Regions from separate parts of the Terrisporobacter hibernicus genome, predicted to be linked through region 2. Evidence: riboswitches for the same ligand, from Rfam matches in the RefSeq annotation. Region 2 holds a riboswitch; each other region holds the start of a gene.
The links. A riboswitch is a leader RNA that binds a small molecule or an ion and turns the genes downstream of it on or off. The one in region 2 is predicted to bind cobalamin.
Positions count from the first base shown of each region.

Region 1 (10,533 bases), 1.2 Mb from region 2:
GCAAATTCTTCTGCATATGTTCCTTTGTATCCTTTTACTGTTTTTAGTGCTTGGCAATATCTAAATACCATTTCCGGATATTCTATATTTGTCAAACTCTTTGGTAGTGTTATTTCTTTCAAGCTTATACAATTTGTAAATACTGAATCTTTTAGTACCGTTATTCCTTCTGGCACTTCTATGCTCTCTAATGACTTACATCCATTGAACAATGATCTTGGTATTGTTTTTAATGATTTACTTGGTAGTTTTGCTGACTTCATTTTTTCACAACCAGCAAATACTGATTGACCCAATTCTTCTACTGTTTCCGGTATTTCTATACTTTCTAATAAGGTGCAAGTCATAAATGCTCTTGCTTTTATCTCTTTTAATCCTTGGCCTAATTCTACTTTAGTCATTTTTTGACAAGAATAAAATGCTCTATCTCCTATTTCTACAACTTTTCTTCCTTCTACTTCCGATGGAATTACAACCTCTGTAACATTTTCATCAAGGGGCTCTTTTACTGACAATGTTCCATCTTCTAATACTGTATATCTTAATGTTTTATCTTGTATATATGCTAACTTAAAGTTTGCCACATACTCTATATTTTTATCTATTTCTACTTCGTACTGTGCATCTGTTGATACTATTTCATCTGATCCTTTAAGGCTCCATCCTTCAAATTCATAGTTTTCATTTGCTGTTGCTATTAATTTATATTTTGCTGTTTTATTGTCTATATCTTCACTTACTTTTTCTACTGTAGCTTTTCCACCTTTTTCATCATTAGCTGATACTGTTGCTTCTGGCATTTTTACATCTAAGTCCACAAATGTATAGTTGTATTTTTTAGCAAATTCTTCTGCATATGTTCCTTTGTATCCTTTTACTGTTTTTAGTGCTTGGCAATATCTAAATACCATTTCAGGATATTCTATATTTGTCAAACTCTTTGGTAGTCTTATTTCTTTTAAGCTTACACAATTTGTAAACACCGAATCTTTTAATACTGCTATTCCTTCTGGTATTTCTATACTCTCTAATGACTTACAACCATTAAACAATGATCTTGGTATTGTTTTTAATGATTTACTTGGTAGTTTTGCTGACTTCATGTTTTCACAACCTGCAAATACTGATTGACCTAATTCTTCTACTGTTTCCGGTATTTCTATACTTTCTAATAAGGTGCAAGTCATAAATGCTCTTGCTTTTATCACTTTTAATCCTTGGGCTAATTCTACTTTAGTTAGTTTTTGGCAAGAATAAAATGCTCTATCTCCTATTTCTACAACTTTTCTTCCTTCTACTTCTGATGGAATTACAACTTGTGTAACATTTTCATCAAGTGGCTCTTTTACTGACAATGTTTCATCTTCTAATACTGTATATCTTAATGTTTTATCTTGTATATATGCTAACTTAAAGTTTGCCACATACTCTGTATTTTTATCTATTTCTACTTGGTACTGTGCATCTGTTGATACTATTTCATCTGATCCTTTAAGGCTCCATCCTTCAAATTCATAGTTTTCATTTGCTGTTGCTGTCAGTTTATATTTTGCTGTTTTATTGTCTACATCTTCACTTACTTTTTCTACTGTAGCTTTTCCACCTTTTTCATCATTAACTAATACTTTAGCTCTTGGTATTGATGTATCTTCATCATCTACACTTATTTGTATATCAGGCATAATATTAAAATAAATATCATTATCTCCATATCCTGCATTAAAGTTTGGTGATAGACCCTCTTGTGGTATTTTGCAATGAGTATCTAGAGGACTTCCCATATGCTGTGCATGTACTTTTCCTTTAGATAATTTGTAAGTACCCTTTTTATCTATTGTAAATGTTAAAGGGCTATTTACAGAATATTGCTTATGAGGACCTTCTATAGTTTCTCCATTTAAATCATACACTAAGAATGTTCTATCAGGAAAACCTGGGTTATATATAGTAGCCATTTTATAAATTGGCACTTCTAAATTTGTAAAGCTTACACTTGCTTTATCTCCTACTTTAAGCTCCTTACCTTTATTGCTATCATTAGATATGCTTATATCACTTTCCATAGCGTCTAATACATAATAAAGTACATTATCACCAGATGTCATTCTTATTATATTTCTACCAGTCTTAACTTTAATAGTATAGGAACCATTTTTATCTGCTTCGTATTTTGTCCAATTATTTGCAAAATCACTATCTATATGTATTGGATCATGTGTTTCTACTGTAACACCTTTAGATGGTGTAAAAGTATATTCTCCATATCCTTTGCCTTTTACAACTGTTCCATCTGGATATGTTGTATCTCCAGTAAAATATACTGTATCGTATTTTGTCCATTTTCTATCTCTTACTTTAAAATTAGGATCTATATCTCCTCTGCTACCACCTACATTTACTATAACTATTCCTGTTTGTTCTTTATCTATTGCATTAAATCCATATATTCTTTTCTTGTCAAATCCAGGATCACTAGTTGCTTCTTGACCTTCAATTAAAGGATCGTATGTAATTTTAATAACTGCTATTCCTTCTTTTTTACCAGTCATATTTACATATTTTCTACCTTCCTTGCCTTTTTCTTCTATAGATAAATTGTCTTTTCCATATATAACTTCATAATGTTTATCTGGTTCAACAAATTTATTTGAAACGGGACTTGTCATTCCCTGCCAAACACGAAATGTTTCTAGCTTTTGGGTGTCTCCCACATTCATATTTACATGACTACCTTCATCAGTAATATTTGTATAGATATCATCCCACTTATTACGATAGTATGGATTTTCTTCATAGTCTTTTTTCTTTACTAAATCTAGGGTAATGGCTTCTTTTACTTTCTCTGTATCTAAATAAAAATATGGTTTAGTTGTCTTAACGTATTGCGTATCTCCTCCACCTGCTACTAACTTATAGTGATCTGAGGGCACTTGGAATTTATAACTATCATATTCTTTGTTTGATGTATCTACAGACAGTGGCTTAACTTCAAAAAGCTCTCTGTATGCTTCTCCATATATATTGTATAGATGAAGACCTGCCCCTTTATTTACTCTATATTCTATTGGATCTTCAGATTTAGATTGTAAATATACTTTTATCGTTCTAGTACTTGTACAATTTGATCCATCAAGTTCAGCACTTACATATGTATATATTTGATCGTTTGAATCACAATTTTGAGTAGTAAATGTGTAATTTACATTTTTATCTACTGGAGTAACTTTTATTTTATATTTCTTATCTTCTCCTTTAGCTTCTAACACATAATAATAATCCTGAAATGTTTTCTCTTTATATCCTGGCTTTATATCAAGTATTTTTCCATCTGGATCTGTTATTTCTATATTTACTTTATTGCTATCTTTTTCATTTAATTTATATTCGTTTATATATATTTCAAATGGGAAAAAAGTTTTTGATTGTTCTTCCTTAGTTTTTTCTACTTGGAACGTTCCTTTTCTACCTATATTTTTTTCATATCCAAAGAAAGTGTATTTATATTCACCTGCTGTCAGATGGTAAGAACCTTTCTCAAATCTATTACCGTGGCATTCTTTAAGTTTTTTTGGCTTTACTATTTCACCGTATCTATTGTATACCTCTAAGGAGGACATATTATACCAATCATGACCTTCAATGCTATATGTATATGCCTTATCAAAAGTGGCCTTTATCTTCACAGCTGAAGAAGGTATTTTAAATGTATATATATAATTAATACCATCAGATTTGTCTTGATCTATTTCTCTTTTTATATCATTTCCGTCTTTGTCTTTTATTTCCAATGTATCCATTGCAAAATTTTCATCTGGTTTTACAGTTAAAGTAACTTTTGTATTTAATTTACCTTCTTTTACATCTACTGATATTTGTCCATTTTCTGTGTCCAAAGTCTTTATTTCATAGGCTTTTTCATCATCTACTGATAAATTTAATGTATAAGGTTTTGATGCTTCTTTTCCATCATTTGCTATGAATTTTAGTTTATAATTCCCTGATTTTTCTGGTTTAAATGAATAATTTGAATCCGCATCTACTTCTTCCTTATTATCAACTGATACTTTATATGTTAATTTGTCATTTTCCTTATCACTAAATATTTTAGATAAATCTAGGGAATAAGTTTCTCCTAGCTTAATACTAGCACTGTCACTTTCTTTGCTCGTTACTGGAGCCGTGTTTGATTTAATATTTGATTTTATTTTAAATGTATATGTACTAGATTCTATATTTTGGCCTGATCCTGGCCAAGACTTATCACCACATATAACCTTTATAGTTTCTCCATCTAGTACTTTTATTTCTTCACTTCTTTTATATCCTTCTTTTGATGTGTCTACATCTTCACCTTTATATACTCTTACTTGGTAGTTTTTATTAGCAGCTGTTGGTTTTACAGTTATTTTATTAGTATCTCCAAGTGCTAGTGTATACTCTTTAGTTTCACTGCTAAATTTAGGTGATAAACTTCCTTCACTAAAATCTATATTTTTTAATGATGTATCATTCTTACTATAATTTCCACCTATATCTGATCCAAACTTAGTAGTATACATTACTCTAATTTCATCATTAGCTTTTACTTTAAATGCCCCAAATCCTAGATTAACAAACCAATCATTTTTAGTTCCCATCCATCCTGAACTAGATCCACCATCAAATGCTTTTAGTCCATTGATTTCACTTATGTAGTTATTTTCTGCACCTGTTTGTGTAGCTTTCACCTTATCTAGTGCTTTAACTATTGCATCCATCATAGTCATATTGTCTTCAATTTTTACCCAATCATCTACTAAAGTTCCATCCCATGCTGCTCCATCTTTTTTAGAGTACGTAGTATTTTCTACTATTACATGTACTTTTTGTGTTAACACTTCTTGTGCAAAAGATTTTATTGATGATACTGTAGATAAGGTAAACACCATAATAAATGCAAGAAAAGAGCTAATAATTTTTTGACTTAATTTCTTAGTGTTTTTATTCCTCATATCTTTCCCCCCAAAATTAAAATATTATAAATCTATAAAAGGGTGCTCTGAAAGCACCCCTTTTATAACAAATTACCAATTATGTAATAAATTTATCATCTTTCTTATTGTAATAATAAATATATTTATTAACACAAATGGTTTAATTGTTTACTATTTAGTAGGTAACCCTGACAAGTTTTCTGGGAATTGTACGCTATAGCCTCCATATGCCCAAACAACAGTTTGTCCTGACTCCACATCAAATGTTTCTCCGCCAACTTTTTCAGAAACATCTACCATTTTTTGTTCAGAAGTCGCATTTCCTTCAGAATCATATACTCTATACATCCAACCAAGTTCATTTTCCATATATGGATAATCTTTATTATTTATATTTACATTTTTTAAGAATTTACTTCCCCATTGTAAATCATCAACAAAATTATCAGCTACAACAGATATTGCATCCATTGCAGATGGATAATTTATTTTAGATGATACAGCACTTGTTGATACAGACCCTTTATTACTTTTTAAAAATTTAAAACTACCACTTGAAGCATCGTATGCTCTTACATTCACACCAGAAACATCTTTTTGTACATCCTTTGGATTTAATACTACAGTAAAGTCCATATATCCTGATTTTGTATTTGTTGCTTCTACAACTGCCACTCCCGCATTCTTTGACGTATCAATCTCAGCATTTCCTTTAGCTGCAAATTGATTTCCTACTGCTTTCGGAGCTTGTTTGCTAACACTTACAGCATCTGTACTTCCTTGTACAATATTCCAATTAATAGAATTTGCATCTGCTTCATTATTAAAAAGACTTGTGCCATACCAATTACTTGTTGCGCCTTGAACCATTAAAGCTTGATCCTTTGTTCCACTTCCTTTTTCAACAGTATAATTATAATCAGTATTATAATTAGTTAAATTAGGATACTCTGTAAAAAAATCAGTTGCAAATGATGTTGCCCCCATTGATAACATTATAGCTGCCGCCATTCCTGTAGTTGCAAATTTTCTAAATCTTTTGTTCATAAAAAACATCCCCTTCTTTATTAAAAATATTATTATTTATAAGGAAGATTAATTTCCATATAATTATCAAAAACCACATGAAAAATAAACCTCCGATTATGCCTTCGGAAACTTTCACCATAAACTTACAATATGCCTGTATTCTGACTAAAGCTCAAACCTACTCTTTGCTCCTTCCCAGAGATAACTCCAGTGGTAATAGCAAATTTCGTAACTTATTACAGCAGGGATAATCTGTGGCGGAATCTCACCGCACTTCCAAAATAAAAAATATTTTTCATTTTTTACATATATTAATTATTTATATATTTACATTACTATTTTTTATTATCTATAATATTCAATAAGTTTACAAATTATTACCTCATATTCATTATACTGTATATTTATTCAGACTTTGGTATAGTCTTTTTTCTAATAAAAGTAGTACCATCATAGTACTACTTTTCACACCCTTCATAATATTGTACTTATGTTTTTATGCAATTAAAAAATGCCAGGTATGAAAATTCATACCTGGCATCAATAAATCTTTTTGATTAAAATTCTATACTTCTCTTGGAAGTATAATTTCAAATTCTGTTTTATAGTTTTTTCTAGCATCCACAATTTTTATACTTCCACCATGAGCTTCTACTATTTTTTTACTTATGGCAAGTCCCAGCCCTGAACCTTTTTTAGTACGAGATTTTTCCCCAACCACAAAAGGATTAAAAATATTTTTTCGTATTTCTTTTGGAATTCCATGGCCATTATCTGCAATATTTATTTTCACCATATCAAAATATTCTTCTATTTCAAATAATATGGATAAATCTTTTTTATTATGTTTTAATGAGTTTGATATAATATTTTCAAAAACACGCTTTAACTGAAATCTGTCTAACTTACAATAAATAGGGTCATCTGGAATATCAGCTTCCAACTCCACTCCATTTATATCTAATTCTTCATATTTTCCTGCTAGATAAACTCTACCATATTCACATAAATCTATTTTTTCAAAAACAAATTTGTAATCTGGATGTTCTAATTTACTATATTCATAAAAAGTATTAATCAATTCATCTAAGTGATCTGCTTTTTTATATATAGTCATAAGATATTGATCTTTTTCTTCTTCTGAAACTAGATTATCACAAACAGCTTTTGAATATCCCTTTATAACTGTTATTGGTGTTTTTAAATCATGGGATATATCCGCAAGGATTTTTTGTTTTTCTTCTTCCAAGCTTTCACGCTTTTTCTCACTATTATACAACTTCCTTGACATATCATTGAAACTACTACAAATATCACAAAATTCCTGTGGTCCATCATAATCTAAATAATTTTCACGCTCACCGTTTTTAAACTTGACAATGGCTTCATTTAAAATATTAATCGGTCTTTTTACTTTATGATTTAGCCAAGTTATAAATATTATAATTAAGATAATATATATTAGTATAAATAATACAAATGCGCATATGCAAGTAATCAAAATTTTACTATATATTTCATTAGTAAGAGAAGGAGTATTTATTAAAAGCGTTAACTTTTCATTGTCCTTATCTTTAAAAGAATATTTTCTAATATCATATCCTTTTAGATAAGCTCCTGTTAAATATTTAAACTCATTTTTAGTAAAAGATTTTCTAGTATCTCCCGTATTCGTATATATTAAATTTAATTTATCATCTACCACGTAAATTTTATTATGAATATCGTCATTTTCATCATAATAAGTTATGGATACTGATACATTTTCTTTATTTTTATCATTTTTATATTTTTGAATATCAATATATGGATCCACATAATAATCATGTATACAGCTTAACTCTCCCTTTGTAAATTCTTTGTTGAATTTTCCAGGCACACTCTCATATATAACCTTATTATTTTCATCTAATAATTGAATGAAAGTATCTTTTCCAGCTAATTTTTTTATACGTGATTTATTAATTTGATGATTTCCATTTTCAGTAATTAAGCTTGCATAATCTACTAATTCATTAATTCTAGGTTCACTAGCAATATCTTTTATTTTATGATTTATACCATGTAATATACATATAATAGAAATTATAATTATTACTGTAAAAGCAATGTAATTTCCAACTAAAATGGTAAAAAATTTACTTTTCTTTTTTCGCAATTTTATATCCAATTCCTCTCACAGTTTTTATATACTTAGGATTTTTAGAATCATCTTCAACTTTTTCACGCAGTCTAGAAATATGAACCATCATAGTATTATTGTCACTTTCAATATAATCTCCATTAATCGCTTCGCATATTTGCAACTTTGTATATACTTTTCCTGGTGTTTTCATAAGAAGAGCCAAAATTTTATATTCTGTAGGTGTGACTACAACTTCTTCTCCTTTTTTGTAAAGAGCTAACTTTTGAGTATCTAAAGTTAAGTCACCAACTATTAACTGTACCTCTTCATCTTTTGGTACTACTACTTTGTTAAAATCATAAAATCTTCTTAAGTTAGAATTAATTCTTGCCACTATTTCCAATGGATTAAATGGCTTTGTTATATAATCATCTGCACCTAAATTTAATCCCATTATCTTATCACTATCTTCATTTTTAGCAGATAAAATTATTATTGGAATAGTATATTTTGATCTTATTCTCATGGTTAATTCATAACCATCCATTTTTGGCATCATAATATCCATTACTACTAAATCAACTTTTATATTTTCTATTATCTGTAATGCATCCAATCCGTTCTGAGCAGAAATCACTCTATGGCCATCATTTTCAAGATAAATCTTTAGTAGCTTTATTATGTCTATATCATCTTCTACAACCAGTATATTATATGTCAAAATTTTCACCTCTTCTTTTTCTAGTAACTTTAATGTAATGATTCCCTCTGATGTTTAAAAGATAAGTGGTAGCAAGAACAATGCCACTTAATAGTACTAATAAATAAAAACTTATTCCTCTACTTACAAGCATAGCTGAGCTTAAAAGTTGAACTGGGAACAAAGTTTTGTAAATAAGCATAAATCCACTTTCACTAGCTCCTACAGCTCCAGGTAGTGGTAATGCAGATACACTAATGTATAAAACTGATTGTAACATAACTACTGTCACAAAAGAATACCCACTTAAACCAGATGCCTTGTATACCCAAAACGAAATACTGTGAAGAGCTATTATTTGTATTGTTGTAGTTAATACAATTTTTAAAACTGTTAATTTATTTTCTTTAAAATATTTAGCACTGTCTTTATATTCTTTCACTTGACATAATGCCATTTCTTTAAATTTATCTACTTTTTTATATTTGATTTTAACTAAAATAAAACAAATAAAATCAATAAACTTTCCTATAAATCTTTTTGAAAAAATTGCTGTTAATATAAATATCATCACTATTGTATTTAAAAAAATTCCAAGTGCAACAAAGTATTTAATATTCCCCAAAGTATTAACTAGTAATTCATGTTGAGTTACATACCCTATTATGGCCATAGTAACTGTTACAAACTGAAAACTAGCAAGATCCATAAGAAGAGCTAAAGATGAATGCGATACTTGAATTCCATCTTTGTGCATATAGTAAACTTGCATTGGTTGACCTCCTGTTGCAGAAGGAGTTACAGAACTAAAAAATAGGCCTATAATTGCATATTTTATGGAAGTTATAAAATTAATTTCATACTCCATAAGTTTTAGACTTCTACCTATATTTATACCTTCACAAATAACAAAAGTGAAACTACAAATTATGCTTATTACTATATAATTTATATTTAAAGTAGAGATTGCATTTATAATCTCTTCTATATTGTTATTTTTAAAAATTATATAAAAAGTTAATAAAATTAATCCAATAAATAAACCACCGTTTTTTAATATATTCTTTGGAGAAACTTTTTTACTCATAATAATCCTCCATAGTCAAAAATTTATATCCTTTTTTCTCCCAAACTGGAATTGCTTTTTCTAAGGCTTTTATTGTCCTAGATGGCGCTTCATCTTTTCCACGTCCATCATGCAAACATATTATACTTCCATTCTTACTTCTTCTTAATAATTTATCACATATAACTTGAGATGTTGTGTTTTTTTCCCAATCCTGTGCCATTACATCCCATAGTACTTTTATTAAATTATTTTTCTTCGCTTCATGATTTGTAAATATATTACAATGCCCCCAAGGCGGTCTATAAAACTTCACGTTAACGCCTAGTTGTTCCATGGCTTTTACACTTTCTTCAAAATCATATGAAGTATAAGATTTACTCTGATATAAAGCATTTTTGTGTTCATAAGAATGAAGACCTATACAGTGACCTTCCTCTTTCATCCTATTTACTATTATAGGATTTTCTTTTGCAAAAGTTGCTACCATAAAGAAAGTTGCCTTTATATTATGTTTTTTTAACAAATCTAAAAGACAAGGCGTATACTTTTCATCTGGTCCATCATCAAAAGTTAAGTATAGCACTTTATCATTTGAATTATTTTTCTTTGTTAGTTTATATTGAAGTTTATATAAATA
Region 1 covers NZ_CP081135.1:483,440-493,972, forward strand. Annotated here, with positions in the region: gene JW646_RS02390 (leucine-rich repeat protein) at 1-4,991, opposite strand, end outside; gene JW646_RS02395 (hypothetical protein) at 5,145-6,020, opposite strand; cobalamin riboswitch at 6,137-6,327, opposite strand; gene JW646_RS02400 (HAMP domain-containing sensor histidine kinase) at 6,568-8,160, opposite strand; gene JW646_RS02405 (response regulator transcription factor) at 8,141-8,848, opposite strand; gene JW646_RS02410 (lysylphosphatidylglycerol synthase transmembrane domain-containing protein) at 8,838-9,914, opposite strand; gene JW646_RS02415 (polysaccharide deacetylase family protein) at 9,907-10,533, opposite strand, start outside.
Region 1: linked by a shared signal. The riboswitch ahead of JW646_RS02395 (hypothetical protein) and the one ahead of pcrA (DNA helicase PcrA) in region 2 are both predicted to bind cobalamin.

Region 2 (10,533 bases):
GACTATTTTAAAGTAGATGCACCAGAGGTATTACCAGTTGGAGCAATAAAAGGACAAGACGTTGCTTTAGTAGATCACAACGAAGTTGCGCAGACTGCCGATGAAATAGCAGAAGCTAATTTAGTAGAAGTAATAGACCATCACAAGATAGGATGCCTTTCTACTGATCTTCCAATATCCGTAAGAATGATGCCTGTTGGATGTACTTGTACAATAATCTACAGCTTATATAAAGAAAATAATGTGGAAATACCTTATGAAATAGCTGGATTATTATTATCTGCAATATTATCAGATACTTTAATATTCAAATCTCCAACTACTACTGAAAAAGATAAGGAAGCAGCTTTAGCATTAGCTAAAATAGCTAAGGTTGACTACGAAAAATATGGAATGGAAATGTTTAAAGCAGGTACTTCATTAGAAGGATTCTCTATAGAAGAAATAGTAAACATGGACTTCAAAGAATTCGACATGAGCGGTAAAAAAGTTGGTATAGGACAAGTTATGACTTTAGATATAGATGCAGTTTTATCTAAAAAAGAAGAATTTTTAACTTATATAAATGCAACTGAGTTTGATATGTTAGTACTTGCTATAACTGATATAATAAACGAAGGTTCTTACCTAATATACAAAGGTGAAGATAAAATAATATCTGAAGCTTTCAATGTAAATGCTACTCAAGGTGTATTTGCTGAAGGTGTTGTTTCAAGAAAGAAACAATTAGTACCTAAGTTAACTGATGCAGTTAAAAATATATAGTTCAAGTATATAAAAATACAATTTATTAAAAGCAAAAAGTGACACAGATTAATCTGTGTCACTTTTTATTTTTAAATCATTATATCGTAATAATATTATTACAATGGTTTGTTTCTTCTGGTGTTTGTGTTTTGTTTTTAGGATTTACTTTAAATATTGTAAATCATGTAGCACCAGTTGTAAATAGTATTTATTTCTATTTTTTACATTTATTACATTTTTTCTACTTCTGGATAATCAACTCCGAACTTTTCAACTGTCATAGTTTTTATCTTTTGATCAGCTTTAGGTCTATCTCCTCTATCAACCGGAGTGTCTGCTATTTCATCTACTACATCCATTCCTTCTATTACTCTACCAAATCCAGCATATTGTCCATCTAAGTGTGGAGAGTTTTTGTGCATGATGAAGAATTGAGAACCTGCACTATTAGGCATCATAGTTCTTGCCATAGAGATTACGCCTCTATCATGTCTTAAGTTGTTAGCAAATCCGTTGCTATTAAATTCACCTTTTATTGAGTATCCTGGTCCGCCCATTCCAGTTCCTTGTGGGCATCCGCCTTGAATCATGAATCCTCTTATCACTCTGTGGAATATAATTCCATCATAATAATGATTATCTATTAAGCTTATAAAGTTATTTACTGTGTTAGGAGCTATATTAGGATATAACTCAACTTTTATAGTTTTTCCACTTTCCATTTCTATAGTTACTATAGGATTTTTATTTTCCATATTTATACCTTCTTTCTTTGGTTGTTATGTATTTTCATATATTATTATATACTAAGTTATAAAAGAATAACTACTCTATTATTATTTTACCATATTTAAAACAATTAATTAATGTTTGCGTGGATAACTCTGCATTTTTATCCACACTATCCACAGCCATTAAATTTCAAAATTTCCTACTATATTTCAAAGTTTTTATTTATATATAAAATTAAAACATTACGTTTTATTACCATTTTATCCACATAGTTATCCACTTATCTACAACTTATTAACATTTTATTCAGTCTTTATCCACATTTTCATCTGTAATTTACAGAATTTTTCACCATTATTCTTTTATATCTGATAAAATTCGACAAAGGTCTTATATATATTAAAATGATCTTCTACACTTCCAAGTTCTCTCACTGAATGCATAGATAATATTGGACTACCAATATCCACAGAATTAATGTCTAAATGTGTTGATGAAATTGGCCCAATTGTGGATCCACCTCTTTCATCAGATCTGTTCACAAATTGTTGATATTTAACTCCGCATTTTTCGCATATATTTTTATATACTCCTGATGAAAAAGCATCACTTGTGTAGGCTTGATTTGCACTAATTTTTATTACAGGCCCACCACCCATAATAGGCTTGTTTGTTGGGTCATGCTTTTCAACAAAATTTGGGTGAAGAGCATGAGCTAAATCTGCAGATATCATAAAAGATGAATAAATAGCTGAAAAGAATTCTTCTCTATCTTTGCCTAAACTTATGCAAATTCGTTCCAATAGGTTTAGTAACATATTAGAGTCAGCCCCTTGCTTCGTAGAACTGCCTACCTCTTCATTGTCAAATATAGAAGCTATATTTATACCATTTTTTCCTTTTGAATCTATTAACCCATGTAAACTTGCATGAGCCATAGACAAATTATCAAGCCTAGAAGATGATATAAACTCTTCACTTGGTCCAATTATATTTCCTTTTTCATATTCATATAAATACAAATCAAAATCAAGAATTTCCTTTTTATCCACATTTAGTTCTCTACTTATTTCATTTAATAGAAAATCATCTTTTTCTAGTGTATCATTGATTAATCCAACTAAAGGCAATGTATCTTTTTGCTTATTAAACTTATATCCATCATTTATACTTCTGTTCATATGAATAGCTATATTTGGTATTATACAAACTGGGCGATTTATATTTATTATCTCTTGTCTTGGACATAATACATTTTCTGATTTTAATACTACTCTGCCTGCAACAGCCAATGGTCTATCAAACCAAGTACTTAGTATAGCACCGCCATAACCTTCAGTATTTAATTTCAAATATGAATTTTCCACAGTCATCTCTGCATTAGGTTTAATTCTAAAGGTTGGTGAGTCACTATGAGACCCTATTATTCTAAATCCATCTTGAATATTGTCAGAGTTTATTACAAAGGCTGTTAATGAAGATGAATTTTTAGTTATAAAATACTTTCCTCCAACTTTAAGTTTCCATTTCTCATTCATTTTCAGTTCATTAAATCCATTTTTTAATAATAAATCTTTGCTAGTCTCAACTGCATTAAATGCAGTTGGACTATCATAAATATAATCTATTAAATTCTCAGCAAATTGTTTTTTCATAACTCCTCCTATTAAACTAAATCTAAAGTCGTGTATTCTTTATTTATAGTTTTTATACCTTGGTTATCAAAAGCTATAGTCACATCTGGACCTTTTAAAGCTACTACTGTTCCCAAGCCAAACTTTGGATGATGCACTTTAGCTCCAAGTTTTAAGTCATCTATATTACTTTCATTTGATGTATTTTTTATAGTAGCATTTGCTTTTTTAGCAACTTCAACCTTATTCATATTATTCATTTTATATTTTTGAGTATATTTATCAAGAATATTATAATTTGCCTTAGAAAAAGATAATTCTTTTTGGTCTTTATTTAATCTTTCTATACAATCACCTGGTAATTCCTCTATAAATCTAGATGCAATTGAAGGATTAGTTCTTCCATATAAAGTTCTCTTTCTTGTTAAAGTTAAAAATAATTCTTCCTTTGCCCTAGTTATTCCAACATAGCAAAGTCTTCTTTCTTCTTCTATATCACTATCTCTCATTGATTGTATCGCTCTAGCAATTGGGAATATTTTTTCCTCCATTCCCGCTAAAAATACTACTGGGAACTCAAGACCTTTTGAAGAATGTATTGTCATTAAAGAGACTCTATCTTCAGATTCTTCCTCGCTATCTGGTTCAGCACTAAGAGCTATTCCTGTTAAAAATGTTTCTAAACTCTTATCATCGCTTGAACTTTCAAATTCTAAAGCTACTGATATAAGTTCTTCTAAGTTTTCTAATCGATCTTCTCCTTCGTTATTTTTTTCTTTTAGTAATTCATCTTTGTATCCTGTTACATCCAATACTTTTTCAATAACTTGACTGACAGTATATACATCTGTAAAACTTCTTAATGTAGACATTAAATCTACAAATTCACTTATACTAGCCCTAGCTTTTCTTGATATATCAGAATTATCTTCTATGTCAATTAATACGGAATAAATACTCTCTTCTTTTAAGCTGGCTCTGTCTTCTATTTTTTCTATAGTTCTAAGGCCTATTCCCCTTCTAGGAACGTTTATTATTCTTTTTAAAGATATATCATCTTGAGGGTTTTGTATTACTCTAAGATAAGCTATAATATCTTTTATTTCTTTTCTTTCATAAAATTTAATACCACCATAAATATTATATGGTATTCCTGCCCTATTTAATGCATCTTCCACAGAACGAGCTTGTGCATTGGCTCTATATAAAACTGCAAAGTCTTTATAATACCTATCTTCATATCTTTTCATATATGATATAGTATTTACTATAAAATCACCTTCATCAATTTCATTTTCTGACAATTGGATTTTTATTAGCTGTCCTTCTTTTTTATCGCTCCAAAGTCTTTTTCTTTTTCTTTCTGTATTATTTGCAATAACATGGTTAGCTGCATCTAGTATTACTTGTGTTGATCTATAGTTTTGCTCAAGTTTTACTATTTTAACATTGTCATAATCCCTTTCAAATTCTAGGATATTTCTTATGTCAGCTCCTCTCCAACCATAAATACTTTGATCATCATCTCCAACAACACAAATATTTTGGTGTTGTTTAGCTAATAATTTTATTAATTCATATTGTGCTTTACTTGTGTCTTGGTACTCATCTACCATTATGTATCTAAATTTATTCCTATAAAAATCTAACACATCTGGACATTCTTTAAACAGTTCCACTGTTTTCATTATTAAGTCATCAAAATCTAAGGCACTATTTCTTTTTAAACGATCTTGATACAGTGCATAAATTTCTCCTACTTTTGTTTTAGATATGTCACCTTCATTTAATTTTAAGAATCTTTTAGGAGAATACAATTTATCCTTTGCATTAGATATGCAACTTAATACATATTTAGGATCAAATGCTTTATCGCTAATATCTAATTCTCTCATACAGTCCTTAATTAAAGTAACTTGGTCTGGACTATCATAAATTACGAAACTTCTATTATAGCCTATTTTATTTATACTTTTTCTAAGAATACGAACACAACAAGAATGGAATGTTGTAATCCACATTTCCTTAGTGTCTGTTCCTTCTAAAGTTTCTTCTACTCTTTCTCGCATCTCATTTGCAGCTTTGTTTGTAAATGTTATAGCTAAAATATTTTCAGCTTTAACATCTTTATCTTCCATAAGATAACCAATTCTAGTAGTTAAAACTCTCGTCTTTCCTGATCCAGCTCCAGCAAGTATTAAAACAGGTCCCTCTGTATTTTCTACCGCTTCTCTCTGAGCTGGATTTAATTTTTCTATTATATCTGAAATCATATATATCCTCCTATAATGCTCATATAAATATATTTTAATCTAATTCTATTTTTTCTTCAAACTCCATAATACTATAATAATTCCCATGAATAAAATATAAAATACTTAACCTGTAAATTATCATAAAAAAAGACCTTAGGATTTTGGAGAATCCTAAGGTATAGGTTAAGGGTTATTCTATTTTCAAACTATTTTGAAATAAAATAGGTTGAGGGCTTATTCAAGTTCATAAGAACTAAAAAGTGCCTAACTTCAAGTTAGGCACAATATCTTCAAATAAAAATTTTTATTAAGATATTTCTCCTACCCCGAAGAAATCACTTTATATTGTAGGCAGGTCTCCTGGCTTTGCTTCATTCTACTCCTTTCCCTTCCCATGTTTCCACAGTGGTTAAAAGTTTCGTCCACATTACAGTAGCGGGGGCTGCAAAGGTATCTCACCTTTTTCCCTATTAATCTTAGTTTAAGAACCTAAAATACTTTAATTAATTTAATTTTTTAACTAAGATAAGTATAGCACATACAAAAGAATATTTGTTAATTTTTAACAATTATTTTATTTCATATTTTGCTAAAATATCTTAATTTTTTATTATTTTTTTCAAATACATCGCAACTATATCAGAAAATCTTTCTATATCCTTAGTGTAAATAAAATCCTGACCATAAATTATTTTTTCTGCTTCTAAATCTTTTTCTTTCCCAGTGAAAACCCCTAATACAAGTATTCCCTGTTTTCTCGCCTTTCGAACTTCTAAAGCCGTATCTTTTACTGCTATCATTCCTTTATAAGAAGCCTCTCCTCTTAAACTTCTTGATCTATCTTTTCCTATTTTCACATCATTTGGTTTACCATCACTAAGTATTATAAGTATTTTATTTTCTTCTTCTCTTTCTAATAAAGAATCACTTGCTGCCTTTATTGCTAGTCCATCTCTATTATTTCCTGCTGCAAAATACTCAAATATATTTTCACAAGAATTAATATTATCATTATAATCTCTATATCTTTTTAATATAGTATAATCTAAAAAACTTAAATATCCCATAACTCTGTTGGGAATTCCAACTGATGTAAGAGCAGTAGCAATTATATATGCCTGTATTGCCACATTAAACTGGTTTCTACTTTGTGAACCACTGGCATCAAGTAATATATCTATAACATACTTTCCTTTTTCATTTCTTATATCCTTATAAAAAACTTTTGAATTGTTGCTTCTTCCTATTCTCCAAGCTCTATTGGCACAAATAGTTCCTCCGTCGGAATAAATTCTATCAATAGCACTTTCCTCTATTAATATTCTTGATATGCTTTCTTTTAATTTATTAATACTTCTTTTATGTAGTTTAATATTATTTCTATATTTGTATAAATTGTTTTCTTTTTGTCTCGTAACATATTTTAACTGAAAAACATTGTTACATTCACTACGTAATACTCCATCCGTAAAATGAACCCTACACCCTTCATGAACATCTCTACAATGTTTAGTTTCAATTTTCCTTATTTCACTTTCACTTAGAAATGCTTTACCATAGTAATATTCTACTTTATCATATATTTTTTGAGCCATAACTTCATCCACATATATAACTCTATTTGAGGATTTTCCTAGATCTCCACTACCCATTTCACCTAAGTTTTCAACTAGCATGGTATTACTTATATTATTAATTTCACTTTCTATGGTTTCTATTTCCTCATCCATATATAACTCCTCATACATAAAATCTGAGAAAGTATCAAAGTCCACATTTACATTTTTTATATCTTGTTCATTTCCTTGTGAAATTTCTCTTTGAGAGTTTATTATAAACTCAAAATAAGTTAAATAAATTTCATCTAATCTTTTTAAGATATTCATCAAATCATCGTTACAATCAATAGATTTTATATCTTTCATTATTCTTCTTGTCAAACCATCCACTGCAGGGTGTCTGTTCATAGCTTGAAGTATAAATGTATATCTTAATGTCTGTAATATATCTTCTTTATTAATTTTACTATAATTCACAAGAATGTCTTTGTATGCTTTGCTTCTTATTTCCTCAACTCCTGGCCTTTCATTTATCACTTTATCTTCTACTACAGAATTAAGCACAAGTTCAATCAAAGTATATAAAATATCTTTATCGTAGGATTTTTTTATTCTACTGATTATATATTTTTTAATTATATCCCAATCTAAGTACTTTCTTCTTGCTCCAGCAATTATACCAAAATACAAAGAAACATCTTTGGATGAATAATCTTTTTCACTTGAGTCTATATCTTCCTCGTACATACCACAAACTGTCCATGCCAAATTATTTACTCTATTTTCAAATTCGTAGTTATTATATATCCAATTAGTATTTCCACTCATTTTATCACCTACTTCAGGTTATTTTAAATTAGGAAATATATCTTTACTTTCCCATTTCTCTGGTATTCTTGTCCTAATAATATCATCCACAATTTCTTTTTCATAAATATCAAAAGTTTTTCCTGTAAGACCCATATTAATAGCAAGGGTTGGTCTAAGTCCTCTTTTAATAGTTTTTAAAGCACCTATTAATCCTCTTAAATCAATTGCCTTTGTAGATATCTCTCCATTTTGAGATTTTAATTGTAAATCTAAAAAAATTCCTGCAAATTGATTTAATTTTTCTTCATCAGTACAAGGAAATTCTCTTTTCAAAATCATCATTAATTTATCTTCGTTTACTGCTGGAATATCTATTACTAAAAATCTAGAAACTAAGGCCTCGTTTAATTCTTTTGTACCTGCATATTCATAGTTCATAGTACCTATAAATCTAGTTGCTGGATGAAGGTTTATTCTTTCATATCCTGGCACATCTATTACTCTTCTGTAATCTAGTGCAGAATGAACAACAACTATTGCGTCATTTTTAGCCATATTTATTTCATCAAAAACACCAAATCCACCATGAATGGCACATTCATATACAGATCCTCTTCTAAGTTTCACTTCATTATCTATGAAAGTATCTGTTCCAATTAGTGATGAACTATCTGTGTTTATATGGAAGGAAGTGTTCCACTGAGGCCTTCCAAATATCTCTGATAAATTATCCGAAAGTAAGTTTTTCCCCGTAGCCTTAGGCCCAGATAATAATATATTTTCTTCTTCTAAAATAGCAGATATACACATGGACAAAATATCTTCACCAATATAAAACGCCGGCGATTTTGTCACCCTGTGCTCTACTTCTTTATCAACTTTAAATTCTTTTCTAAAATGTTGTACATCCTCTATAAGAGACTCACTTACCCCTTGAATTCTTAAGTTTTCTATTATATCCATAATAATCTCCTTTTGTAAGTAATACTTCTTATTATTATATCCTTTAATTTTGCACTTAATAAAAGTATAGTCTATTTGTTTAAAATTCAGTAATATTTTTAGCACTTAATAATAAAAAAGAGTTGCAAGATATTTTTTGATTTATCTTTTTCAACTCTTTAATTATATATTTATATTGCTATTTCTTTATTATTTACCAAATCAATAATTATAGTTGATTAATTATAAAACCTAACAATTAACTTTTTATTTACACATATCTTTCACAAATAATACTACTAAATATATTATGATATAATTATCATAATACAATTCATAATAAAAATTGAATTATTAGAAAGGATTACATATGAAAAGTTTTAAATTATCTCCAGAAATACTTACTTTTAATAAGTGTGAAGAATTTTGTTTAAAATTCAATATAAATAAAAGTGACTTAATAATAACAAATGAATATATTTACAAACCATTTTTCGAAAATTTTATTGAAGATGCTAATGTAGTATACAGAAGAGACTTCGGTAGTGGAGAACCTACTGATATAATGGTTGAAAAAATATATGCTCAAGTTAAAGAGACTGATTATAAAAGAGTTATAGGAATTGGTGGAGGAAGTATTTTAGATGTTGCAAAACTTTTTGCTTTAGAAAAATTTTCACCTGTTTGTGATTTATTTGAAAAGAAATTTGAACCTGTCAAAAATAAAGAACTAATACTTATTCCTACGACTTGTGGTACTGGTAGCGAGGTTACTAATATATCTGTACTTCATTTAAACTCTATAAACAGCAAATTGGGTCTTGCTCATGATTCAATTCTAGCAGACTATGCAGTGTTAATCCCTGAGCTATTAAAGGTTTTACCTTTTAAAGTTTTTGCTGCAAGCTCAATAGATGCTCTTATTCATGCAATCGAGTCTTTTGTATCTCCAAAAGCTTCTATTTTTACAGAAATGTACTCTATAGAAGCTATAAAAATGATTATTAATGGATTTAAAAATATTGTTGATAATGGAAGAGATGATTTGAATAATCTTCTAGATGACTTCTTAATCGCTAGCACTTACGCTGGTATAGCTTTTGGTAATGCCGGTTGTGGAGCTGTTCATGCAATGAGTTATCCTTTAGGTTCAATTTACCACGTTCCTCATGGAGAATCTAATTATGTTTGTTTTACAGAAATTTTTAAAACATACGAAAAATTAAATCCAAGTGGAAAAATCCAAAAACTCAATAATATTTTAACCGAAATTCTTAATTGTTCTGAGAAAGAAGTCTTTGAAGAATTGGATAGTCTACTTTATGAAATACTTCCAAAGAAATCTTTAAAAGGCTATGGTGTCACAGAGGAAGATTTAGTATCTTTTACTGAAAATGTTCTTATTAACCAAGGTAGATTAATGGCAAATGCCTACACTCCCTTAAGTAAAGATATTGTTTATAATATTTATAAATCTTTATACTAATAATAAAGAGAACCTACTATCAAATTAGGTTCTCTTCTTAATTTTACATATTCATATATGATGTATCATTTAATTTATTAATTACCGCAAAGTTATTATCTACTTCTATCTCTGTTATAGACCCATTATCTATTTTAAAATTCCAATGATATTTATAATCATTACATATAAGATAAGAAATTATATTCCTAATTGTACCTCCATGAGAGCAAATTAATACTGTTGAATTATCATTATCATTTATAATTTTACTCATTTCATTTTTTACTCTTGTAAAGGTATCTTTCAAGCTCTCACCATTAGGATACTTATATTCAAATCCTTCTTTTATCATTTTTTCAACTTCTTCAGGATATTTTTCTTCAATT
Region 2 covers NZ_CP081135.1:1,661,984-1,672,516, forward strand. Annotated here, with positions in the region: gene JW646_RS08000 (manganese-dependent inorganic pyrophosphatase) at 1-765, shown strand, start outside; gene JW646_RS08005 (peptidylprolyl isomerase) at 978-1,502, opposite strand; gene JW646_RS08010 (M18 family aminopeptidase) at 1,842-3,134, opposite strand; gene pcrA (DNA helicase PcrA) at 3,146-5,386, opposite strand; cobalamin riboswitch at 5,702-5,876, opposite strand; gene JW646_RS08020 (VWA domain-containing protein) at 5,968-7,755, opposite strand; gene JW646_RS08025 (AAA family ATPase) at 7,774-8,700, opposite strand; gene JW646_RS08030 (4-hydroxybutyrate dehydrogenase) at 9,050-10,165, shown strand; gene JW646_RS08035 (histidine phosphatase family protein) at 10,209-10,533, opposite strand, start outside.

Region 3 (10,533 bases), 430 kb from region 2:
TTATTTGGACCTAGTGCAACTGTAGTTTTAGGTACAATAGTATTATTATTTCAAGCATTGCTATTAGCCCATGGAGGAATTACGACTTTAGGAGCAAATGCTTTTTCAATGGCAATTGTAGGACCATTAGTTTCTTTTGGAATATGGAAACTATGTAAAGATAAAATGGATAAAAAAGTTGCAGTATTTTTAGCAGCAGCATTAGGAGATTTGTTGACATATACAGTAACATCATTCCAATTAGGTCTTGCTTTCCCAGATCCAGCAGGTGGATTTATGGCTTCAGCAGTAAAATTCTTAGGAGTATTCTTTGTTACTCAAGTACCTATAGCAATAGCAGAAGGATTACTTACAGTTATAATTTATAACTTTATAACTGAAAATGAGGAGAGAGAGGTGTTAGCATAATGCAAAGTTCAACAACAAAAAAATCAAGTAATATGAAGTTGACAGTGATATTATTTATATTAGTTTTAGCTATAATTATTGTTCCACTAATAACTCAAAAGGGTGCAGAATTTGGAGGAGCAGATGGAGAGGCTGAAGGTGTAATAACTGAAATAAATCCAGAGTATGAGCCATGGTTTAGTAGTTTAATAGAACCAGCAAGTGGTGAAATTGAAAGTTTACTATTTGCATCCCAAGCAGCACTTGGAGCAGGAATAATAGGATATTATATAGGAACTACTAGAACTAAGAAAAAAATGAGAGAAGAAAGTTTAAATGATAATAGATGATTATGCTTATAAAAATAAGTTGTCTAAAGTAAATCCAAATATGAAATTTTCCATAGGTATGTTACTACTAATTTTATCTTTAATTAATCCTTACAATTATATATCTTTATTGGTTATAGGTATAATGAGTTTTGTTATAGTTGGAATTGCAAAAATTGAATTTAAAGATTACATTCATTTTATTAAAATTCCGTTTGTATTTTTAATTTTAAGTATAATTATGATACTTTTAAATTTTTCTAAAGATAAAGGATTATTATTATACAGTATAAATATAGGAAGTTTATACATAGGTGTTTCAAATGAATCAATAGTATCATCAACACGTTTGTTTTTTAGAGCATTATCATGTTTGACGTGTATTTATTTTATAATGCTAACAACGCCTTTTAATCAATTAATATTTGTATTTAAAAAACTACATTTACCAGATATAGTTTTAGAAATTTCAATGTTAATGTATAGATTTATATTTATATTTATGGAGGAAGTTGCAGACATAAGAAAGTCTCAAGAACTTAGATTTGGATATATAAATTTAAAAAATGCGTATAACTCCTTTGGATTGTTAGTAAATATGCTATTCAAAAGGATGATGATAAGATATGATGAGATGAGTATAGCTTTGGATATGAAGCTTTATGATGGCACATTTTATATTGTAGAGGAAGATTAATAATGTTTAAAATAAATAATTTAACATATCAATACGACAAAAAAAGAAAAGCCTTAGATAATATAACTATGGATTTTAATAATGGTGATATTATTGGCATAATAGGTTCAAATGGATCTGGAAAGTCCACATTATTTAACAATCTAATGGGAATTTTAAAAGCTACCCAAGGAGAAATATTATATAAAAATAGACAGCTTAAATATGATAAGAAAAGTTTATATAATTTAAGAAAAGAAGTAGGCATAGTTTTCCAAGACCCAGAGAAACAGATTTTTTATTCCATGGTATATGATGACTTGGCATTTGCTCTTAGAAATATTGGTACAGATGAAAAAACTATAAAAACTAGGATTAGCAAAGCTTTAGAATCTGTTAATGGCGAAGAGTTTATAGATAGACCAGTACATAGTTTAAGCTTTGGTCAGAAAAAAAGAGTAGCAATTGCATCAGTAATAGCTATGGAAAATAATATTGTTTTATTAGATGAGCCAACAGCTGGTTTAGATCCAGAAAGTACAAGAGCAATTGTAAATATAATTAAAACAATGTACGAAAAAGGAAAGAAAATAGTAATTACTAGCCATGATATGAATTTGATTTATGATATATGCGATTATGTATATGTACTAAATCAAGGGAAAATAATCAATGAAGGTAATGCGGAAGAAGTATTTATTGATGAAAAAAAAATAGAAGAAGCAGGCTTAGAACTTCCATGGCTTGTAAAACTTAATAAGAATATGAACTTGCCTTTGTTTAGAAAAGAGGAAGATTTATATAATTATTGGAGTGAAAATATGGAAGGTCATTTAAATAAAATAGCTAAATAAAAAATACGATACGAAAAATAGATTAAATCCATATTTTGCTACGAATATGGATTTTTTTTATTTTTCGTGATAGAATTTAACTCTCTAAAAACAAATAAACAAATATGTAGTTAGAAAATAAATATTGTTGTTTCAGATATAAATTAAAATTTTAACAAAAATAACAGAAAAGTGACTGTTTAATAATATTTATATATATAAAAATTATTAATATGTTTTGCAACCTAGTAAAAATAACTATAATTAAAATATATAAATTTTTTATGAAATAAGAAGAGAATTGTAAAATTTAATAGAATTAGTTTAGGTTTTAGGGAAAAAGGTAAAAGCCTTTGCAGCCCCCGCTACTGTAAAACGGATGAAACCATAATTACCACTGTCAAGTTGATGGGAAGGTATGGGAGTAAAATGATGTTAAGCCAGGATACCTGCCTAAACTAATTATATATAGAAAATCTCGGGGTGAAGATTTGATTTTATGTTACATAGTAAAATCCTAGCCATTTGAGCTGGGATTTTTTGGTATTTAATATAAAATGGAAAGGATTAATGCTATGGGAAAAAAAATAATGCTTCAAGGAACTGCATCAAATGTGGGAAAAAGCATAATAACTACGGGACTATGTAGGATTTTCAAACAAGATAATTATAAGGTAATACCTTTTAAATCTCAAAATATGGCTCTTAATTCTTTTATAACAAAAGAAGGTTTGGAAATGGGAAGAGCTCAAGTTTCTCAAGCTGAAGCTTGTGGAATAGACCCTACTGCAGATATGAATCCCATATTATTAAAACCAAATGGCAATAACAAAAGCCAAGTTATAGTAAGAGGAAAAGTAGTAGGAGATATGTCTTCGAAAGAATATTACGAGTATAAGTTAGAGTTAGAAAAAATATTAGCTGACATATTTAAAGAATTTGAGGAAAAATTTGATATAGTTGTAATGGAAGGCGCAGGTAGTTGTGCTGAAATCAATTTGATGGAAAGAGATATATCAAATATGGGAATGGCGCAAATTGCAGATGCGCCAGTTATATTAATTGGTGATATAGACAGAGGTGGAGTATTTGCATCAATAGTAGGCACAATAATGTTACTTCCAGAAAAAGACAGAGAACGAGTTAAAGGTGTAATAATTAATAAATTCAGAGGAAGAAAAGAACTTTTAGAATCTGGTGTAAAAATGCTTGAAGATATTATAAAGGTTCCTGTTCTTGGAGTTATACCTTATACTGACATAAAAATCGAAGAGGAAGACAGTGTGACCACAAGATTCAAGAAAAAAGTAGATAAAGGAGATATTCATATAGAAGTGATAAGAACACCTCATATGTCTAACTTTACAGATTTTAATATATTTGAAACACAAGAAGATGTAAGTCTTAGATATGTTGATTATGGAGAATCTCTTGGAAATCCTGATATTGTAATTATTCCAGGAACCAAGTCAACAATAGATGATTTAATATTCTTGAGAGAAAATGGCTTAGAGAATCAAATTAAAGAGCTTCACAAAAGAGGAAAGCTTGTACTTGGTATTTGTGGTGGGTATCAGATGTTAGGAAAAGTTCTAAAAGACCCATATCATGTGGAAAATGATCTGGAAGAAGTGGAAGGTATAGGTCTTTTAGATGTAGAGACGACTTTTGAACTAGAAAAAACTACAACACAAGTTAAAGCTATATTAGGAGGTAATTTGCATGGCTACCTTGCAAATTTAAATAAAAAAGAAGTTAATGGATATGAAATTCATATGGGAATGACAAGAAGAAGAGAAAATAGTGATAATTTTGCAACTGTAACAGAAAAACTTGGTGAGATTGTAAGGTATGAGGTTGGTAGCGTAAATAATCAGTGTAATGTTTTTGGAACTTATATGCATGGAATATTTGATGATATAGATTTTACCAGAACTATTTTAAATAACATAAGGAAAATAAAAAATTTAGAGCCTGTTGAAAGTAAAGTTGAGTCATTTGATGAGTTTAAAAATAAAGAATATGATAAATTAGCTGATTTTTTAAGAGAACATTTAGATATGGAAAAAATATATGAAATAATGAATTAAAATTCGCTACGCTTAAGCCACTGCGTGGGCGCTTCACTTCATAGTGCCAACGAGGTGCTTTTGCTACCGATTCAGGCAACGACCTTGCTTAAAATAATTCAAATTAGGTGGTAATATGAAAAAAATATTAATTGCAGGAACAAATAGTGGAGTAGGAAAAACTACAATTTCCTTAGGAATAATGCAAGCATTAACAAAAAGAAATTTAAAAGTACAACCTTATAAAGTTGGACCTGATTATATAGATCCCTCTTATCATACATTTATTACTGGAAGATATTCAAGGAATTTAGATTCATATATGCTTGAAGATGAGAAAATTAAATATATAGTTAAGAATTCTTCAAAAGATGCAGATATTTCGGTGATTGAAGGTGTAATGGGACTATACGATGGTTATGGAATTGATTTAGACGATTGTACTAGTTCATATACTTCAAAAATATTAAAAACACCAGTGATTTTAGTTATAAACGCAAAGGCAATGGCAACATCTGCTGCTGCTATGGTACTGGGATATAAGATGTTAGATGAAAATGTAAATATAGCTGGTGTTATTACAAATAATGTAAAAAGTGAATCCCATTACAATATTTTAAAAGAAGCTATAGAAAAATATACTGGTGTGGAGGTACTTGGGTATTTTCCGCCAAACAAAGAATTTTCTTTAGAGTCTAGACATTTAGGTCTAGTACCTTCAGTTGAGATAAGTTCTTTAAAAGCTAAGTTTGATAATCTAGCAGAGGAAATAGAAAAATATATAGATATTGATAGAATAATTGAAATATCTGAAACTGAGGATTTTAATACTTCATTTAGCCTAGAAGATTTCATAGAAAAAAATAAGGCCATAGGTAAAACAATAGCCGTAGCTTATGATAAAGCTTTTAACTTTTATTATAGAGAAAACATAGAGTTATTTGAAAAGCTAGGCATGGACATAAAGTACTTTAGCCCTATTGGTGACAGAAAACTTCCAAAGTGCGATTATGTTTACATAGGAGGAGGATTCCCAGAAATTTTTGCAAAAGAGTTAGATGAAAATGAAGAGATTAGAACTTCTATCATGAATGCTCATTATAATAATATTCCCATATATGCAGAATGTGGAGGGCTAATGTATCTTGGAGAAACATTAGAAGATCCAAATAATGATATTTATAACATGGTTGGAATTTTTAAAGGATGTAGTAAAATGACATCTTCACTTAAAAGATTTGGATATTGTTTAGGTGAGGCTAAGGAAGACACTATTCTAGCTAAAAAAGGACAAATAATCAAAGGACATGAATTTCATCATTCAATTTTTGATAGTCAAGAAGAATGTGCTTATTATATGAGAAAATTGAAAAATAACAAAGTTATTGATGAATGGGAAGGTGGCTACAGTAATGGTAATACTCTAGCAACATATCTGCATACACATTTTTACAACAACTTAGATTGCATATCTAATTTTATAAAAAGAGGACGTGAATAATATGAATCTATTATCTATTTATACAGGATATGCTCTTGATTTAATCATAGGAGACCCATATTCATTTCCTCATCCAGTAAGATTTATTGGCAAACTTATTAGTTTTGTAGAAAAACAAATAAGGAAGATAGCTACAAGTGATAAGGCATTAAAAATAGCTGGCTTTTTTCTTTGGTTTGTCGTTGTAGGAGTAACACTAGGTAGTACTTCTATTGTACTACGTTTGTTTCAGTTTAATAAAATAACTTATTTCTTGGTAAATTCCATATTAATTTATACAACATTAGCTACAAAATGTTTAAAAGATGAATCTGAAAAAATATATAAAGTATTAAAAACTGGAGACTTGGAGAAATCTAGAATTCAGCTTTCATACATAGTAGGAAGAGATACAACAAATTTAAGTGAAAAAGAAATAGTAAGAGCAACAGTTGAAACTGTGGCAGAAAATACGGTAGATGGAATAATAGCTCCATTGTTTTACGGATTTATAGGGGGAGCTCCTTTGGCTATGGCATATAAGGCTATTAATACTTTAGACTCAACAGTGGGATATAAGAATGATAAGTATTATTATCTAGGGTTTGCATCAGCAAAAATAGATGATATTGCAAATTATATACCAGCAAGATTAGGTGTGCTTTTACTTTCTATTGGAAGTTTATTTGTTGGGTTTAATTTTAAAGATGCTTTAAAAATTGGAATAAGAGATAGAAAAAATCATAAAAGCCCTAACTGCGCTTTTTCAGAAGGTGCAGTAGCTGGAGCTTTAGGAATACAGCTTGGTGGTACGAATGTTTATTTTGGAAAAGAAGTGTATAAACCAACTATAGGAGATAAAAAAAGAGAAATAGAAATTGAAGATATTGTAAGAACAAACAAAATAATGTATTCATCATCAATAATATCAATAATAATTTTTACAACTTTTTACTATTTAGTAATTGGTTTATAAAAAAAGAAAGGAGGAAGTTATGAAAGATTTAGGACATGGAGCTAATGTGGATATCATGGCAGAAACTTTTAATAAAAATACTGAAGATATAATAGATTTTAGCTCAAATATAAATCCAAAAGTTGTTCCTAATTTGGAAAGATATATTTTGGAAGGTTTAAGTAATTGTAAAAGTTACCCAGATATTAATTACACGAAATTAAGAAGAAATATTGGGAATTACATAAATGTTAATCCTGGATATATTATTCCGGGTAATGGAGCAACAGAAATAATATACCTTCTTATGAAAAATATTAAGAAAAGATTGGCAATATTAAATCCAACATTTTCAGAATATGAAAGAGGAGCTAAATTAAATAATTTAGAATTGATAAACTTTATGCTAAATGAAGAAGATGAATTTAGTGTAAATTTGGAAGAAATAGAAGCAAATATAGATAATTTTGACAGTTTATTTATATGTAATCCTAATAATCCAAATGGAAAGGTAAAAAACATAGAAGAACTTTTAAAAATAATAATAGAAAGCCATAAGTTATTAATAGTTGATGAAACTTTTATGGAGTTTGTACATGAAGAAGAAAATTACAGTTTAATAAAATATGTGGAAAAATATAAAAACATATTTATTATAAAGGCAGTGACTAAATTCTTTGGAATGCCTGGTCTTAGACTAGGTTATGGTGTTACAAGCAATAAAAAACTTATAAATGATATTTATAGATATAAAGAGCCTTGGACAGTAAACTCATTTGCTGATACTTTATCTAATTATATTTTTAATGATAAAGAATATATAACATCTAGTAAGGAGTATTACCTTAAAGAAAGATTATATATGATAAATGAATTAAGAAAAATTGAGAATATACATGTATATGACACAGATACAAATTTTATATTAATGGAATTAAAAGATATAAAAGCAGATGAATTAAAATTTAAATTATTTAAGGAAAGTAATATATTAATAAGAAATGCATCAAACTTTATAGGTTTAGGTGAAAAACACATAAGAATAGCAATTAAAAGTCATGAGGAAAACCAATTGATTTTAAAGGAATTAAATAAATTGTTGGGAGAATAATATGAAATCTTATGGAATATGCCCCGCATCTTGTGGTGAATTTGTTCAAGGTATATTAGATAGTGAAGAATACTTATCATCTTATGCAATTGATATGTTTTCAGTTGCTATCCTTGAAGAAAGAAAAGAGAATATTAATTTAGGGCCTAAAAAATCAAGAAAAGCTATAGAAAAAGTATTTGAAAGATTTAATATTCCACTAAGGGAATGTGAAAATATATCTCTAGAAATTAATAGCAGTATACCCATAGGTAAAGGAATGGCCAGTTCTACAGCAGATATAGGGGCAACTATTAAGGCAACATTATCCATGATAAATAAAGATTTAGGTAATGAAGAAATATCTCGTATTGCTTCAGAAATAGAACCTACAGATTCTATTTTATTATATAAAAACTCAATTTTTAATCCTGTTAAAGGTCAGGTAAAAAAATATTTAGCTAACTTATATAATGCTAGAGTAATAATTTTAGAACCAGATGAAATACTGGAAACAAGCATAATAAGAAGCAATCCAAATTATTTAGATATTAAATTGGAAAATGAAGTAATTATAAATAAATCCTTTAAATTATTAGAAGAAGGATTAAGAAATAATGATTTAAAGTTGATAGGTAAGTCTTGTACACTAAGTAGTATGGCAAATGAAAATATACATAAAAAACCATATTTAAATGAAATTATAGAAATCAGTAACAAGATGGGAGCCTATGGAGTTAATATTGCTCACAGTGGTACAGTTATTGGAATATTAATTGATAATCATATGGATCATGAGAGAATAATAAATCATTTAAAAGAAAAATCTTTTAATGATTATTATAAAAAGATACATTTATCCAAAATTATAGGTCATAAAGAAAGGGAGGAAATAGAGTGGAATACGTTAAAGACCCTAAGATGATAGAGGTAAAAAGTTTTGAAATTATACAAGGTATAATTGATGATATTAGACCAGGATATAAGTTTAAAAATGAGATAGAAGAAAAGATAATAAAGCGTTGCATACATACAAGTGCTGACTTTGAATACTTAGATATATTAAAAATATCAGATACAGCAGTAGATTCAATAAGAAATGCTTTAAACAATAAATGCACAATTTACACAGATACAAATATGGCTCTTAGTGGAATAAATAAAATGAAACTAAATGCCCTTGGGTGTGAATACAAGTGTTTAGTAGCTGATGAAAGAACTAAAGAATTGGCTAAGGAAAAGGAAATAACTAGATCTATGGCTGCTGTGGAAATAGCAATGAATGAAGAAGGGAAAAAGCTATTTGTATTTGGAAATGCTCCAACTGCTCTTTATAAGACTATAGAAATGGTTAATAAGGGAGGCCATGTTGAAGCTATTGTAGGTGCACCAGTTGGATTTGTTGGTGCAGCAGAATCTAAATATGAATTAGAAAAAACTTCTATTCCTCACATAGTAGTACAAGGAAGAAAAGGTGGTAGCAATATAGCTGCAGCCATAATGAATGCTATTTTATATGCAATGTAGGTAATGTTTATGGAAGAGTATGTATATATTGAGGGGAAAAAATATAGAAGAGGATATACTACAGGTTCTTGTGCAACAGCAGCATCAAAGGCATCTGTACATATGCTTTTTACTAAGAAAAGTATAGGAAGTATAAATATAGACACGCCAAAGGGGATACCACTAACATTAAAAGTTAAAAATGTTGGGATTAGAAATAATTATTCCATATGTTCTATAGAAAAAGACGGTGGCGACGATATAGATGCAACTCATGCTATGGATATATTTGCAAAAGCTGAATTAGTAAATAAAGAGGCTGAAGATGTTATTGTAACTGGTGGCGTAGGAATAGGAATAGTAACTAAGAAAGGGTTAAGTGTTGAGGTTGGAAAGCATGCAATAAATCCAGTACCAATGAAAATGATTAAGAATGAAGTAAGAAAAGTTTTAGAACAAAATAATGATTTATTAAAAAACAAATCATTAAAAATAACTATTTTTGCTCCTAAAGGTGAGGAAGTAGCAAAGAAAACTTTTAATTCAAAACTTGGAATACTCGGTGGAATATCTATACTTGGAACTACTGGAATTGTTGAGCCAATGAGCGAAGAAGGTTGGAAAAAATCTTTATCCATAGAACTTGAAATGAAAAAAGCTCAAGGAATGGATAAAATCATTTTAGTTCCAGGAAACCATGGAGAGGAATTTATAAGAGATTATCTAAAAATTGATATGAGTAATTGTGTTAGGATGAGCAACTTTGTAGGATATATGTTAAACGAAGCAAAAAGACTAGGATTTAAGAAAATACTTATGGCAGGTCATATTGGAAAGTTTATAAAAATATCTGCAGGGATTTTTAATACTCATAGTAAAGTTTGTGATGCTAGAAATGAGATAATGATTGCAAATTTAGCATTGATAGGAGCTGATTCAGGTTTTCTCAAAGAAATAAATGAATGTGTAACAGCAGAAGGTGCAGTTGAAATAATAGACAAAAGCAATTACACACAAATATACAACATACTTTGTAACAAATGTAAAGAAAGAGCAGAGGAATATTTAAATGAAGATATACAAGTGGAAGTTTATATGTTTAGAATGGATAAATCACTGCTTGGAAAATCAAAAGATGCAGATTTATTAATGGAGGATTTTAGATGATAAATATAATAGGTCTGGGACCGGGAGAGTTTGATTATATA
Region 3 covers NZ_CP081135.1:1,235,734-1,246,266, reverse strand. Annotated here, with positions in the region: gene JW646_RS05995 (energy-coupling factor ABC transporter permease) at 1-408, shown strand, start outside; gene JW646_RS05990 (energy-coupling factor ABC transporter substrate-binding protein) at 408-737, shown strand; gene cbiQ (cobalt ECF transporter T component CbiQ) at 724-1,413, shown strand; gene JW646_RS05980 (energy-coupling factor ABC transporter ATP-binding protein) at 1,416-2,246, shown strand; cobalamin riboswitch at 2,535-2,696, shown strand; gene JW646_RS05975 (cobyric acid synthase) at 2,801-4,315, shown strand; gene JW646_RS05970 (cobyrinate a,c-diamide synthase) at 4,431-5,795, shown strand; gene cbiB (adenosylcobinamide-phosphate synthase CbiB) at 5,797-6,750, shown strand; gene JW646_RS05960 (pyridoxal phosphate-dependent aminotransferase) at 6,770-7,840, shown strand; gene JW646_RS05955 (GHMP family kinase ATP-binding protein) at 7,842-8,744, shown strand; gene JW646_RS05950 (cobalt-precorrin-8 methylmutase) at 8,717-9,346, shown strand; gene cbiD (cobalt-precorrin-5B (C(1))-methyltransferase CbiD) at 9,356-10,492, shown strand; gene JW646_RS05940 (cobalt-precorrin-7 (C(5))-methyltransferase) at 10,489-10,533, shown strand, end outside.
Region 3: linked by a shared signal. The riboswitch ahead of JW646_RS05975 (cobyric acid synthase) and the one ahead of pcrA (DNA helicase PcrA) in region 2 are both predicted to bind cobalamin.